2 regions of the Pseudomonas sp. FW305-20 genome follow, and region 1 is predicted to be linked to the other one. Evidence: riboswitches for the same ligand, from Rfam matches in the RefSeq annotation. Region 1 holds a riboswitch; the other holds the start of a gene.
The links. A riboswitch is a leader RNA that binds a small molecule or an ion and turns the genes downstream of it on or off. The one in region 1 is predicted to bind cobalamin.

Region 1 (7,241 bases):
AGGCCAAAGCGCAGCCCAGCGATCATCATTCGCCCGCCACGGAACATCGGGTCGCTTTGCGGCAAGCCCCAACGTTCCAGCACCGCTTGGCGATTGGATTCGGGCAAGGCGTCGAACATCAGGTTGTAGTCGTCCAGCGCGAGGCTTTGCATGCACGGGCGCTGGTCGAGGGTGTCGAGGTCATTGCTGACGCCGCCGAGTAATTGCTGGATCAACGCGGTGCCGCTATCAGGCAACTCGGCCGGCAGCGGATAACCTTCTTCATGCAGCGCACGCAGGATGTTCAGCGCCGCGGCCGGAGTGTCGAGGCCGACACCATTGCCGATGCGCCCGTCGCGGGTCGGGTAGTTGGCGAGGATCAGGGCGATGCGTTTTTCAGCGTTGGGCACTCGCGCCAGATCAATCCAGCGTCGCGCCAGCTCAGCGACAAAATCCATGCGCGCAGGTGCAGGTCGATAGCAGACCACATCGGATTGACTACGCTCGCTGCGCCAGGCCAGGTCCTTGAAGCTGATCGGTCGGCTGATGATCCGCCCATCCAGTTCCGGCAGCGCGATGTGCATCGCCAGATCGCGCGGCCCGAGGCCTTGTTCGCTGGCGCGCCAGCCGGGCTCGTTGTCCTGGGCGCAGATCGCCTGGATCACCGGGATGTTGCGGCGAAACGGTCGCAAATGCGGCGCTTCGGGGCTGGACTGGGCGAAACCGGTGGTGTTGAGAATGACGCCGGCCTCGACTTCATCCAGCCAGTCCTCGACCACCGTCAGGCAGCCGGGTTCCTTCAAACTGGCCACAGCAATTGGCAACGGGTTCAACCCCGCCGCCTGCAAACGCTGGCAGAAAATATCGATGAAACCGGTGTTCGCCGCCTGCAAATGCGAGCGGTAAAACAGCACCGCCGCCACCGGTTGACCGGCCTGCCAGTCGGCTTGCCAATCCTTCAGTTCAGCGGGGCTTTTGTGAGGGTGGTAAATCGCTGTGCGCGGCAGGGTTTGCGGCTCGGCCCAGGCGTAGTCGCGATCCAGCCAGCGATTGGCAAGGCAACGGAAAAAATCCAGGGCATTACCCATGCCGCCCTGACGCAGAAACTGCCAGAGTCGGTCGCGGTCTTGCGCGTCCACCGTGCTCAGGTCGCTGAGTTCCGGGTCCGGGCGGTCATCGCCGGGCACCAGAATCAGCTGTACACCGCGCTCCGACAGTTGCACCAGACGCTCGACGCCGTAACGCCAATAGGCGATGCCGCCGTGCAGCGAGATCAGAATCACCTTGGCGTGGCGCAGCACTTCGTCGACATACAAGTCGACCGAGGCGTGATTCTGCACCTGCATCGGGTTGGCCAGGCGCACGCTGGGGTAATCGTCGGGCAACTGCTGCGCGGCTTCGGCGAGCAGCGCCAGGCTGGAGTCGCCGCTGCACAGGATCACCAGCTCGGCGGGGGTTTGTCCAAGGTCGGCAATGTTGTCATCCGACACGAAACCGCCGGGCTGGGTCCTGAGCAGGTGCATGGCTTAAACGCTGAGCGCAGCGCGCAATTGCGCTTCAAGCAAAGTGGCGTCCAGCTTCTGGCCGATCAATACCAGACGCGTGGTACGCGCTTCGTCGGCGCCCCACTGACGGTCGAAATGCTTGTCGAAACGCGTGCCCACGCCCTGGATCAGCAGGCGCATCGGCTTGTTCGGAATCGCCGCGAAACCTTTGACGCGCAAAATGCCGTGCTGGACCACCAGTTGAGTCAACGCGTCCAGCAGCAGGCTTTCGTCGGCTTGCGGCAGTTCGATGGAGATGGAGTCGAATGCGTCGTGGTCATGCTCATCGTGATGGCCGTCTTCATCTTCATGGTGGTGATCGTGATGGCTGTGACGGCTGTCGATGTGTTCTTCGGAACCGGCGCCGAGGCCGATCAGCACGTCCAGTGGCACGCGACCGCTGCTGGCTTCGATGACTTTCACCGCTGGCGGCAGTTCTTCAGCGACTTCCAGGCGTACGCGGGCCAGGTCTGCGGCGCTGATCAGGTCGGCCTTGTTGAGGATCACCAGGTCGGCGCTGGCCAGTTGGTCGGCGAACAGTTCGTGCAGCGGCGATTCGTGATCCAGGTTCGGGTCGAGTTTGCGCTGGGCATCGACCTGGTCCGGGAACGCCGCGAAGGTGCCGGCGGCGACCGCAGGGCTGTCGACCACAGTGATGACCGCGTCAACGGTGCAGGCGCTGCGGATTTCCGGCCACTGGAAGGCTTGCACCAGCGGTTTTGGCAGGGCCAGGCCCGAGGTTTCGATGAGGATGTGGTCGAGGTCGCCGCGACGGGCGACCAATTCGCGCATCACCGGGAAGAATTCTTCCTGAACGGTGCAGCACAGGCAGCCGTTGGCCAGTTCGTAGACGCGGCCGTTGGCTTCTTCTTCAGTGCAACCGATGGAGCACTGCTTGAGGATTTCGCCGTCGATACCCAGCTCGCCGAACTCGTTGACGATCACCGCAATGCGACGGCCCTGAGCGTTGTCGAGCATGTGCCGCAGCAACGTGGTTTTGCCCGAGCCGAGGAAGCCGGTAACGATGGTGACGGGGAGTTTGGCCAGTGTTTTCATCGGATGCCCTTTGGCAAGGTGGCGGGCATACGGGACGACAATCGCAGCGGCGGATGCACGCGCGCAAGAGTTCCGCCACCGGATCACCCCGCCCGGTTGTAGTGAGAATCTGTTTCGAGGCAGGTCTCCTGGCTGACGGTGTGCTGGGCTTGTGGGCCTGGCATTCGCTGCGCCTTCCCGCGAACCCGTTGCACAGGGTTTGCAGTGGCGTGGCAGCGAACAGCACCGTTCACAGTTGCGGGGGCAGCCGCGGCATCGACCGCGTTCCCTTCTTAGCTTCGGCAGACACCGAAGAACCTCGAAAGCGCAAGGCTACGCATCGTGTGGGGGCGGGTCAATGTTGACCTGAATTCTGTGGTGCCCCCTTTGATGATCGTTCCCACGCTCTGCGTGGGAATGCCTCAACGGACGCTCCGCGTTCGGCTGTGAAAGGGACGCGGAGCGTCCCGGGCTGCATTCCCACGCAGAGCGTGGGAACGATCAACTCAAACGAGAACCCTTGCCAATTGACGCCCAACCCCCGCCCATGCTCTCCTACACGCCTTGTTACGGGTGCCCTTCACAGGGTGAAACGGGAAACCGGTGAATCATGTGCTTTACTCTAAAGCCATGTCAGTCCGGTGCTGCCCCCGCAACGGTAAGCGAGCGAAGCGTCAGATCCACTGTGCCAGCAGTTCGGCATGGGAAGGTGATGCTTGCAGGTCAAGGCGAAAGCCAGTGCCCCTCGTGAGCCCGGAGACCGGCCCGCAACACAAAGTGACCATTACGATCACTGAATAACAAACCCGCGGTGGGCGGGCGCTGTTTGAACCTCTGCGTGCCCGACTCGCAGGGGTCTTCCATGCGCTCTATATCACCCCGCTGACAGACCAGAGGGAAGCGCCATGTCGATCATCAGCAGCACCGGCAGCAACACCGATAAGAGCACCGCCAGCACCACCCATACCCTGACCCAACGCCTGACCGCCGCCGTATGCGCGTCGATCCTGGGTGCCAGCCTTGTGTATTTCGCCGGTTTCTCGCACATCGAAGCGGTGCACAATGCCGCGCACGATACCCGCCACAGCTCTGCATTTCCGTGCCATTGAGACCTGCTGACATGATCAAGCGTATTGCGCAAACCGCAGGGTTCACCGGGCTGCTGGCCGCCCTGTTGCTGACCCTGCTGCAAAGCTTCTGGGTGGCACCGTTGATTTTGCAGGCCGAGACTTACGAAAAATCCGAGCCCGCCGCGGTTGAAGTTCACGAACACGCCGCAGGTGCTGTCGCCGCTCACACCCACGATGCCGAGGCCTGGGAACCGGCGGACGGCTGGCAGCGCGTGCTGTCCACCACCGGCGGCAACCTGGTGATAGCAGTCGGTTTCGCCCTGATGCTGGCCGGTCTCTACACCTTGCGCGCACCGACCAAAACCTCCCAGGGCCTGCTTTGGGGCCTGGCCGGTTATGCCACGTTCGTACTGGCACCGACCCTCGGTCTGCCACCCGAACTGCCGGGCACTGCCGCCGCTGATTTGGCGCAACGACAGGTCTGGTGGATCGGCACGGCGGCCTCCACAGCAGTCGGCATTGCATTGATCGTGTTCAGCCGTCACTGGCTGATGAAAGTGCTCGGCGTGGCAATCCTGGCCGTTCCTCACGTGATCGGCGCACCACAACCGGAAGTTCACTCGATGCTGGCTCCACAAGCCCTGGAAGCTCAGTTCAAAATCGCTTCGCAGCTGACCAACGTGACATTCTGGCTGGCCCTGGGCCTGATCAGTGCCTGGTTGTTCCGCCGCAAAAGCGATGGTCAGTACCACGCATGAGTGATATCAGCACAGCGCCGACTTTAGTGGTCGGCCTGGGCTGCCAGCGCGGCTGCCCCGTCAGCACGTTGCGGGCGCTGCTCGATCAGGCCTTGCAGGCTCATAAGATCGAACTTCACCAAATCAAGGCCCTGGCCAGCATCGACCTGAAGCGCGAAGAACCTGGCTTGATCGAATTGGCCGAACAGCTTGCGTTGCCGTTGCAGTATTTCAGCTGCGAACAATTGGCTGTCTATCAACCGCAACTCAGCCACCGCTCCGACATCGCGTTCGAACGCACCGGCTGCTACGGCGTAGCGGAAAGTGCCGCCCTGGCCCTGGCTGAACACCTGGCCCAGGCACCAGCAAAACTGCTGATTTCGCGACAAAAATTTGCCCAGGCCACCTTGGCATTGGCCGGCGTTGCCTGAAATCTTCGATAATCCCCGTCTCGATCATGAGCAATCTTCATCTGAAGCCTTGCCCAGCCCCTTTTTTCACAGGAACCGACGATGACCGTCTACTTCATTGGCGCAGGTCCCGGCGACCCGGAACTGATCACCGTCAAAGGCCAACGGCTGATTCGCAGCTGCCCGGTGATCATCTATGCCGGCTCCCTGGTGCCCGCCGCCGTGCTGGAAGGCCATTGCGCCGAACAGGTGGTCAACAGCGCCGAACTGCACCTGGAACAGATCATCGAGCTGATCAAATCCGCCCACGCCAAGGGCCAGGACGTGGCCAGGGTGCACTCCGGCGATCCGAGTCTTTATGGTGCGATTGGCGAGCAGATCCGCTACCTGCGCGAACTCGACATCCCGTTTGAAATCATTCCCGGCGTCACGGCCACGGCGGCCTGCGCGGCACTGTTGGGTGCGGAACTGACGTTACCCGACGTATCGCAAAGCGTGATCCTGACCCGTTATGCCGACAAAACCGTGATGCCCGCTGGCGAAGAGCTTGGCAGCCTGGCGCAGCACGGGGCGACGATGGCGATTCATCTGGGGGTCAATCATCTGGAGAAGATCCTGGCCGAATTGCTGCCGCATTACGGCGCGGATTGCCCGATCGCGGTGATTCACCGGGCGACCTGGCCGGATCAGGATTGGGTGGTGGGGACGTTGGCGGACATTGCCGCGAAGGTTGAAGCCAAGGGGTTTCGGCGCACGGCGTTGATTCTGGTGGGTCGGGTTTTGGGTAGCGATCACTTCAGTGAATCGTCGCTGTATCGCGCGGGGCACGCGCATCTCTACAGACCCTGAAGTACTTGTGGCGAGGGAGCTTGCTCCCGCTGGACCGCAGAGCGGTCCCAACATCAGCCAACGCATTCATCACGGGAAAATGCATTAGCTGCTTTGCGATTGCTTCGCAATCGAGCGGGAGCAAGCTCCCTCGCCACAGCGCTGTTTTTTTATGTCTGCAGCGAACACCTTACTTAGTAGTAGGCGTTTTCTTTCTGCGTGTGGTCGGTGACGTCACGAACGCCCTTGAGCTCGGGAATGCGCTCGAGCAAGGTGCGCTCGATGCCTTCGCGAAGGGTGACGTCTGCCTGGCCACAGCCCTGGCAACCGCCGCCGAACTTGAGCACGGCAATGCCGTCTTCGACCACATCGATCAGGCTGACCTGACCGCCGTGGCTGGCCAGCCCCGGGTTGATCTCGGTTTGCAGGTAATAGTTGATACGCTCGTTGATCGGGCTGTCAGCGTTGACCATCGGTACTTTGGCGTTTGGCGCCTTGATGGTGAGCTGGCCGCCCATACGGTCGGTGGCGTAATCGACTACCGCATCGTCCAGGAACGCTTCGCTGAACGAGTCGATGTAAGCGGTGAAGCTTTTGAGCCCCAGCGCCGTGTCCTCGGGTTTTTCTTCGCCCGGCTTGCAATATGCAATGCAGGTTTCGGCGTATTGGGTGCCAGGCTGGGTGATAAAGACGCGGATGCCGATGCCTGGGGTGTTCTGCTTGGAGAGCAGATCAGCCAGATAATCGTGGGCGGCGTCGGTAATGGTAATAGCGGTCATGGAAACTCCTCGCAGGCTTGGGCGCAGTTTACGCCAATCAACGCGCCGTACAAAGTCCTAGTATTTTTGTCGGGAAAGCACACTGCATCACAGACACCTCAGAGATTCTGATAGCGGTTCATGTCCAGCACGCCCTCTTCCACCGGATCGGTCTCGTGGACGTACCGGTTCAGGTCATGAAAGTAGAACCAGAATTGCGGATGGCTGCGGCGAATCCCCCAGCGCTCGACGATTTTCTCGAAGCGATTGGCGTCCTTGGCGTTTTCCATCTCGTCCACGAACTCAGGCACTTGCTCGGCCGGGATGTTGAATATGAAGTTCGGATAGCTGCTGAGCACGCCCGGGTAAATAGTCGCGGTGTCGAGCCCAGGCTGATACCGCAGCGATTCACCGATCAGGAACGCAACGTTGCTGTGCGCGCGGTTGCGCAGCAGGCTGTAGACCTCACGCTTGCCGCTCGCGGTTTCGATGCGCAGCAGGGTCGCTTCCGGCAGTTGATCGATAACCTTCAGCCCGGCCGCCGGACGCGAAGTCAGGCGACTCAACGCCTGTTCGGCACTCTGCAAGACCGGGTCGATGTTCGGCCGTGAGCAATAAGCGCCAGTACAACGGTTGATCGGGTCCGGCCTGGCGTTGAGGTCGCCGTAGCGGGCCAGCAATTGCTGGGCGAAATCGCGTTTCGGGTCCTTTTCGTCCAGCACCAGCGCTGTCTTTTTGTCGTTATCGATGGCCTCGTAATTCAGCCACATCTTGAATTTGCCGCCGCTCTGGTACCAGTCGTCGAGGTAGTCGTCGCGCGAATCGGCCGGCATCAGGCGCAGGAAGTTCTGCTCGGCGCCGTTGCGGATCAGGTCGAAAT
Region 2 (7,241 bases), on a different contig from region 1:
AACTACCCCCTTTACCTGGAGCATGCATTGCGTCTGCTGCGCGTCGGCGGGCTGGCGGTGTTTGATAACACGCTGTGGAGTGGTCGGGTGCTTGAGGACAATCCCGAGAGTGAAGACACCCGAGCCATCCAGGCGCTCAATTGCGCCTTGAAGGATGACTCGCGTGTGGATTTGTCGCTGTTGCCGTTGGGGGATGGGCTCACACTCTGCCGCAAGCGCTGAACGCGGTTCTTGTGGAAGCGGGCTTGCTCGCGAATAGCGGTGGGTCAGGCAAGTTCAATGTCGGGTGTACCGGCCTCATCGCGAGCAGGCTCGCTCCCACAGTTGATGTGTATTGCAGTTATTGAGCCGCCGACACGCGCCACACCTTGTTGCCCACGTCATCCGCCACCAACAAATCCCCCTGCCGGTCAATCACCACGCCCACCGGCCGGCCCATGGCTTTTTCCTCGTTATTGAGGAAGCCAGTGAGCACATCAATCGGCGGCCCGCTCGGTTTCCCTGCGCTGAACGGTACGAAAATCACTTTGTAGCCACTGTGCGGTTTACGGTTCCATGACCCATGCTGGCCGATGAATGCTCCTTCCTTGAATTGCGCCGGCAGTCTGTTGCCTTCAGCGAACGTCAGGCCCAACGAGGCGGTATGCGGGCCGACCGCGTAGTCCGGCGCAATGGCCTTGGCCACCAGGTCGGGGTTTTGCGGCTTGACGCGAACATCGACATGCTGACCGTAATAACTGTAAGGCCAGCCGTAAAACCCGCCGTCCTTCACTGAAGTGATGTAATCCGGCACCAAATCGCTGCCGATTTCGTCGCGCTCATTGACCGCTGTCCACAATGCGCCGCTGCGAGGTTCCCAGGCCAGGCCGTTTGGATTACGAATCCCCGAGGCGAAGATCCGATGATTACCGGTGGCGCGATCCACTTCCCAGATTGCCGCGCGACCTTCCTCCTGATCCATGCCGTTTTCACCGATGTTGCTGTTCGAGCCCACGGTGACGTACAGCTTGCTGCCGTCCTTGCTGGCGATGACGTTTTTGGTCCAGTGGTGATTCAGCGTGCCGCCCGGCAGGTCGATCACCTTCATCGGCTGCGACTTGATCGCCGTCTCGCCGCTTTCATAGTGGAAGCGCAGCAAGCGGTCCGTGTCGGCGACGTACAGGTCATTGCCGACCAGGGTCATGCCGAAGGGCGAGTTGAGGTTTTCCAGGAACACCGTACGGGTTTCGGCGATGCCGTCGTGGTCCTTGTCCCGCAGCAGCGTGATGCGGTTCGGGCTGGGTACGCCGGCGCCGGCACGGCCCATGACTTTGCCCATGATCCAGCCACGAATGCCGGCATCGGGTTTGGCGGGTGCGTTGGTTTCGGCGACCAGCACGTCGCCGTTGGGCAGCACGTAGAGCCAGCGCGGGTGATCGAGGCCTTCGGCAAAAGCCACCACCTGAGTTCCTGTCGCGGCGATAGGTTTTGCGCCGTCCGGCCAGCCGATCGCCGGGGCGATGTTCACCGTCGGGATCAGGGTTTTGTTCGGTTCTGGCAGCTTGGGCGATGGGCCGGTGCCGTCGGAGACTTGCAGCCTGGCGGTTTCACCACAGGCGGCAAGCCCTCCGGCGAGCACGATGACGAGAGCGAGCTGAGGCTTGCGCATGCTGATCTTCCCTATGAATGCAGTGAGCTAATCAATAGAGAAGTGCAGTGCGCGATGGTTCAACCGGTCAGCCGCGGGATTCCTTGAACAGCACGGCGATGCCGGGGTGATAGTTGCCGGTTTCGTTGCGCAACTTGCGATAGGCATAGGGGAAGTACCAGGCCACTGCGCAGGTGTGTTCCTTTTGCAGGTCGTCGACCATGTCCTGGAGCTCTTCCGGGGTGGCGCTTTGTTGGGCTTTTTGCGGCGCAACGAACAGGCAGCCGAGTTTCAGGTCGCTGGCGTAGCTGATGCGTTTGGCGTCGCTGGTGATGTCCTGCAACGCTTGAGTCAGGTTCAGGTTGTTGACCCGTGGCCAGCGCTGGGTCGCCTGAAGGTAAGCGCGTTCTTCGCTGCCCGAGATAAACAGATCGGCGCGGCCATTGCGTTCGCCTTCTTCGATCTGTTTACGGGTCGGTGTTTGTTGCAGCGTGACCATCTCTGCCATCCAGGCCGCGGCGGACAGCAGGCTCAGGTTGGCTTTTTCATCGAACCAGTAAGGCGTTTCGTTATCGCCGCGCACGGCGTTGTAGCGGTCGATACAGTCAAACCAGCGTTCCAGCACCGGTCGCAGGAATTCCAGCTTCGGATTGCTGATGATCATGCCTTGCATGTGGCTCACCCTTGTTATTGTGTTGTGAGATTGTGGCTCTTTGATATCACTGCTGGGAGTGTGGCACAAGATTGGCGTCAGATAATTGATCGACAGCAGTTATTCGCTCCCAGGCTGCCCGTCTTCAATTGACGCTCCATCCCCAACCCTCTAACCTTCGCGGCTTGTTTCAGGTGCTCTGTGACCTTGGTCGACAGAGTGAAACAGGGAAGCCGGTGAGTGACGCTCTTCAAGCGACGAAGAGCCATGATCCCGGCGCTGCCCCCGCAACGGTAAATGAGTGAAGGCTGCGCCTTGAGCCACTGTGTTGATATCAACATGGGAAGGCGCGCAGTCAGGCCAACGCCGCTCATGAGCCCGGAGACCGGCCTGATCCATCCAGCGGCATCACGGTGGGCGATGCCAGGCTTGTTGCCGTCTATTCTTGTGCCTGCCCGCCGTTATCCAGCCTCAACGGAGAGCTCCCCCATGACTGATACCCCCGATCGTGACGAACGTCATCTGGCGCGCATGCTGCGCAAAAAAGCCGTGATCGACGAACGCATCGCCAATTCCCCGAATGAATGCGGCCTGCTGCTGGTGCTGACCGGCAACGGCAAAGGCAAAAGCAGCTCGGCCTTCGGCATGCTCGCCCGGTCCATGGGCCACGGCATGCAGTGTGGCGTGGTGCAGTTCATCAAGGGGCGCAACAGCACCGGCGAGGAGCTGTTCTTCCGGCGCTTCCCGGAGCAGGTGCGTTTTCATGTGATGGGTGAGGGCTTCACCTGGGAAACCCAGGATCGCCAGCGTGACATCGCCGCCGCTGAAGCTGCGTGGGCAGTGTCGCGCGAATTGCTGCGTGATCCGTCGATCGGCCTGGTGGTGCTGGACGAATTGAACATCGCGCTCAAGCACGGTTATCTGGATCTCGATCAGGTGCTCAGCGACTTGCAGGCCCGTCCGCCAATGCAGCACGTGGTAGTCACCGGTCGCGGCGCCAAGCCGGAGATGATCGAGCTGGCCGACACCGTCACCGAAATGGGCGTGATCAAGCACGCGTTCCAGGCCGGGATCAAGGCGCAAAAAGGCGTCGAGTTGTGAGCTGCACTTTATGAATAGCCATCGTCAATGCCCGGCGGTATTGATTGCCGCACCGGCCTCCGGTCAGGGCAAGACCACCGTCACCGCCGCGCTGGCCCGTTTGCATCGCAATCAGGGGCGCAAGGTGCGCGTGTTCAAATGCGGGCCGGACTTTCTCGACCCGATGATTCTCGAGCGCGCCAGCGGTGCGCCGGTGTATCAACTGGACATGTGGATGGTCGGCGAGCAGGAAAGTCGTCGACTGTTGTGGGAAGCGGCCGGCGAAGCCGATCTGATCCTCATCGAAGGCGTCATGGGGCTATTCGACGGTACGCCGTCCAGCGCTGATCTGGCGCGGCACTTCGGTGTGCCGGTGCTCGGCGTGATCGACGGCACCGCCATGGCCCAGACCTTTGGCGCATTGGCGTTGGGGCTGGCGAAGTATCAGCCGGACTTGCCGTTTGCCGGTGTGCTGGCCAACCGCGTCGGCACCGTGCGCCATGCGCAGTTGCTCGAAGGCAGTCTGACTGAAGGTTTGCGCTGGTATGGCGCGCTGTCCCGGGAAACCGGTATCGAATTGCCGAGTCGGCACCTCGGGCTGGTTCAGGCCAGTGAGTTGAACGATCTCGACCTGCGCCTCGATGCCGCCGCCGAGTCATTGGCCAGCAGTTGCGATGTCGCTCTACCACCGGCTGTGGAATTCGCCGCGCCTGAAATGATCGCAGCCGAACCCTTGCTGGCCGGTGTGCGAATTGCCGTGGCCCGGGACGAAGCCTTTGCGTTTACCTACGGCGCGAGCCTGGATCTGCTGCGGGCCATGGGCGCCGAGTTGTCGTTTTTCTCGCCGATCCGTGACATGCAACTGCCGGAGGCAGACAGCCTCTATCTGCCTGGCGGTTATCCTGAATTGCATCACGTGGCGCTGTCACAGAACACCACGATGCTGGCCGCAATCCGCGCTCACCATGCGGCGGGTAAGCCGTTGTTGGCCGAGTGCGGCGGCATGCTGTATCTGCTCGATTCGTTGACCGATGTCGAGGGCACTCGCGCTGAACTGGTTGGCTTGCTGACGGGGGATGCGGTGATGCAAAAGCGTCTGGCCGCGTTGGCGTTGCAGGCCGTCGAATTGCCGGAAGGTTTGTTGCGCGGGCACACCTATCACCACTCGTTGACCAGCACTGAGCTTGAGCCGATTGCTCGTGGGCTGAGCCCGAATGGTGGGCGAGGGGCGGAGGCGGTTTATCGTGAGGGGCGGATGACGGCTTCTTATGTGCACTTTTATTTTCCGTCCAATCCATTGGCGATTGCCGCGCTGTTTGTGCCTGACCATAAGGACGCCATCGCGAGCAGGCTCACTCCCACAGGGGACCGCGTTTCTTCAGATAGCACACCTTCCACTGTGGGAGCGGGCTTGCTCGCGAAGAGGCCATGACCGACAACGCATTTTCTGAAGCCGAACGCGCGGCGGTCTACCGAGCCATCGGCGAACGCCGCGACATGCGTCATTTCAGCGGCGGCATCGTCGAGCCTGAGTTGCTGCAGCGCCTGCTCGAAGCCGCACACCAGGCGCCGAGCGTCGGCCTGATGCAGCCCTGGCGGTTCATCCGCATCAGCGATCGAGCCCTGCGCGGCAAGATCCAGTCACTGGTGGAAGAAGAACGCATCCGCACCGCCGAAGCCCTCGGCGAGCGCACCGACGAATTCATGAAGCTGAAAGTCGAAGGCATCAACGACTGCGCCGAGGTGCTGGTCGCCGCGCTGATGGACGATCGCGAGCGTCACATCTTCGGCCGGCGCACGATGCCGGAAATGGACATGGCGTCGCTCTCCTGCGCGATCCAGAACCTCTGGCTGGCCTCCCGCGCTGAAGGATTGGGCATGGGCTGGGTCTCGCTGTTCGAGCCGCAAGCCCTGGCGGACCTGTTGGGTTTTCCCGCGGGTGCCAAACCCTTGGCCGTTCTTTGCCTGGGGCCGGTCACGGAGTTCTATCCGGCGCCGATGCTGGTACTCGAAGGCTGGGCGCAGGCGCGTCCGCTCAGTGAACTGCTGTATGAAAATTATTGGGGAGTGAGTCAATGAGTGTGGCGTTGTTGAGTGTCGCCGCGGTTGCGCTGGATGCGCTGCTGGGTGAACCCAAACGCTGGCATCCGCTGGTGGCGTTCGGCCGCTTTGCCGACCGAATCGAGCAACGTTTCAATGGTGAAGGTCGCGGCTGGCGCAGCCATGGCGTCACTGCCTGGGTGATCGCGGTGTTGCCGCTGACCCTGCTGGCCACCGCATTTTCCTGGGCGCCCTACATCGGCTGGATCGTCGAGATTCTCCTGCTCTATTGCGCCCTCGGCATGCGCAGCCTCGGTGAACACGTCGAGCCGGTGGCCAAGGCGCTGCGCAGTGATGACCTGGACGAGGCGCGCACACGGGTCAGTTATCTGGTCAGCCGCCAGACCAGCGAACTGGACAAGACCGAAGTCGCCCGCGCCGCCACCGAATCGGTGCTGGAGAACGGCAGCGATGCGGTATTCGCTGCGCTGTTCTGGTTTGCCGTGGCCGGCGCGCCAGGCGTGGTGCTCTACCGTTTGAGCAACACGCTGGATGCGATGTGGGGTTACCGCAATGAACGCTTCGAGCGTTTTGGCTGGGCCGCGGCAAAGATCGACGATGTCCTCAACTATATTCCTGCACGCCTGGTGGCGTTGACGTACGCGGTGCTGGGCAAAACCCGACTGGCGTTGAAATGCTGGCGCACTCAAGGCCCGACTTGGGACAGCCCGAATGCCGGTCCGGTGATGGCGGCCGGTGCCGGTGCGCTCGGCGTCGAGTTGGGCGGGGCGGCGATTTATCACGGCGAACTGCATCAGCGTCCGCCATTGGGCGAAGGCGAACCGGCAGACGCCGACTCCATCGACCGCGGCTGGCAATTGGTCCAGCGCGGGGTATGGTTATGGTTGCTGATCCTCTGCGTGGGGGCTGAATTTTATGCTTGAGCACGGTGGGCGGTTACGCAAGGCGGCGCTCGATTACGGCATCGCCGAAGCCGATTGGCTCGACCTGTCCAGCGGCCTCGCGCCCTGGCCGTTTCCGGTCCCGCCGATCCCGTTGCGGGCCTGGGCGCGGTTGCCGGAAACCGATGACGGTCTGGAGCAGGCGGCCTGTGAATATTACGGCGCTGCCCAGGTGCTGCCGGTGGCCGGCTCGCAAATGGCGATCCAGTTGCTGCCGCGTTTGCGCCGGGCCGGCAAGGTCGGCGTGCTCTCGCCGTGTTACGCCGAACATGCCGAAGCGTGGCGCCGCAATGGCTACATCGTGCGTGAAGTGCTGGAGCAGGAAGTCGACTTCTTTCTCGACAGCCTCGACGTGCTGGTGGTGGTCAATCCGAACAATCCTACCGGCCTGAGCCTGACACCCAGTCGCTTGCTCGACTGGCACACGCGGCTGGCCCAACGCGGTGGCTGGCTGGTGGTGGACGAGGCATTCATGGACAACACGCCGCAGCTGAGCCTGGCACCTTTTGCCAATCAGGTCGGGTTGATCGTGCTGCGTTCCTTCGGCAAGTTTTTCGGCCTGGCCGGTGTGCGTCTGGGTTTCGTTCTGGCTGAGCGCAAGGTGCTCAAGTTGCTGGCCGAGCAAGTCGGGCCTTGGGCGGTCAGCGGGCCGACGCGGGTACTGGGTCAGGCCTGCCTGCTGGATACCGAAGGGCATATCCGGCAACGGGTTCGCACAGAAGAGGCCAGCAAACGTCTGGCGCTGCTGCTTGAACACCACGGCTTCGAACCACAGGGCGGCTGCGCCTTGTTCCAATGGCTGATCACCGAACGCGCCGAAGAGCTGCATGCCTTCATGGCCCGGCGCGGCATTCTGCTGCGAATGTTCACGCACAACAGC

Region 2: it holds a riboswitch for cobalamin, as region 1 does, so the genes downstream of both, cobO (cob(I)yrinic acid a,c-diamide adenosyltransferase) here and AC3WP4_RS00835 (CbtB domain-containing protein) in region 1, are expected to answer to the same signal.

What each region holds. Positions count from the first base shown of each region.
Region 1 covers NZ_JBYTAJ010000001.1:167,439-174,679, forward strand. Annotated here, with positions in the region: gene cobN (cobaltochelatase subunit CobN) at 1-1,502, opposite strand, end outside; gene cobW (cobalamin biosynthesis protein CobW) at 1,506-2,579, opposite strand; cobalamin riboswitch at 2,681-2,895, opposite strand; cobalamin riboswitch at 3,113-3,341, shown strand; gene AC3WP4_RS00835 (CbtB domain-containing protein) at 3,464-3,667, shown strand; gene AC3WP4_RS00840 (CbtA family protein) at 3,679-4,386, shown strand; gene AC3WP4_RS00845 (cobalamin biosynthesis protein) at 4,383-4,796, shown strand; gene cobM (precorrin-4 C(11)-methyltransferase) at 4,878-5,624, shown strand; gene nfuA (Fe-S biogenesis protein NfuA) at 5,798-6,382, opposite strand; gene AC3WP4_RS00860 (fatty acid cis/trans isomerase) at 6,481-7,241, opposite strand, start outside.
Region 2 covers NZ_JBYTAJ010000041.1:1,603-8,843, reverse strand. Annotated here, with positions in the region: gene AC3WP4_RS25265 (O-methyltransferase) at 1-222, shown strand, start outside; gene AC3WP4_RS25260 (PQQ-dependent sugar dehydrogenase) at 341-1,648, opposite strand; gene AC3WP4_RS25255 (hypothetical protein) at 1,716-2,300, opposite strand; cobalamin riboswitch at 2,455-2,687, shown strand; gene cobO (cob(I)yrinic acid a,c-diamide adenosyltransferase) at 2,769-3,380, shown strand; gene AC3WP4_RS25245 (cobyrinic acid a,c-diamide synthase CobB) at 3,391-4,791, shown strand; gene bluB (5,6-dimethylbenzimidazole synthase) at 4,788-5,438, shown strand; gene cbiB (adenosylcobinamide-phosphate synthase CbiB) at 5,435-6,343, shown strand; gene cobD (threonine-phosphate decarboxylase CobD) at 6,336-7,241, shown strand, end outside.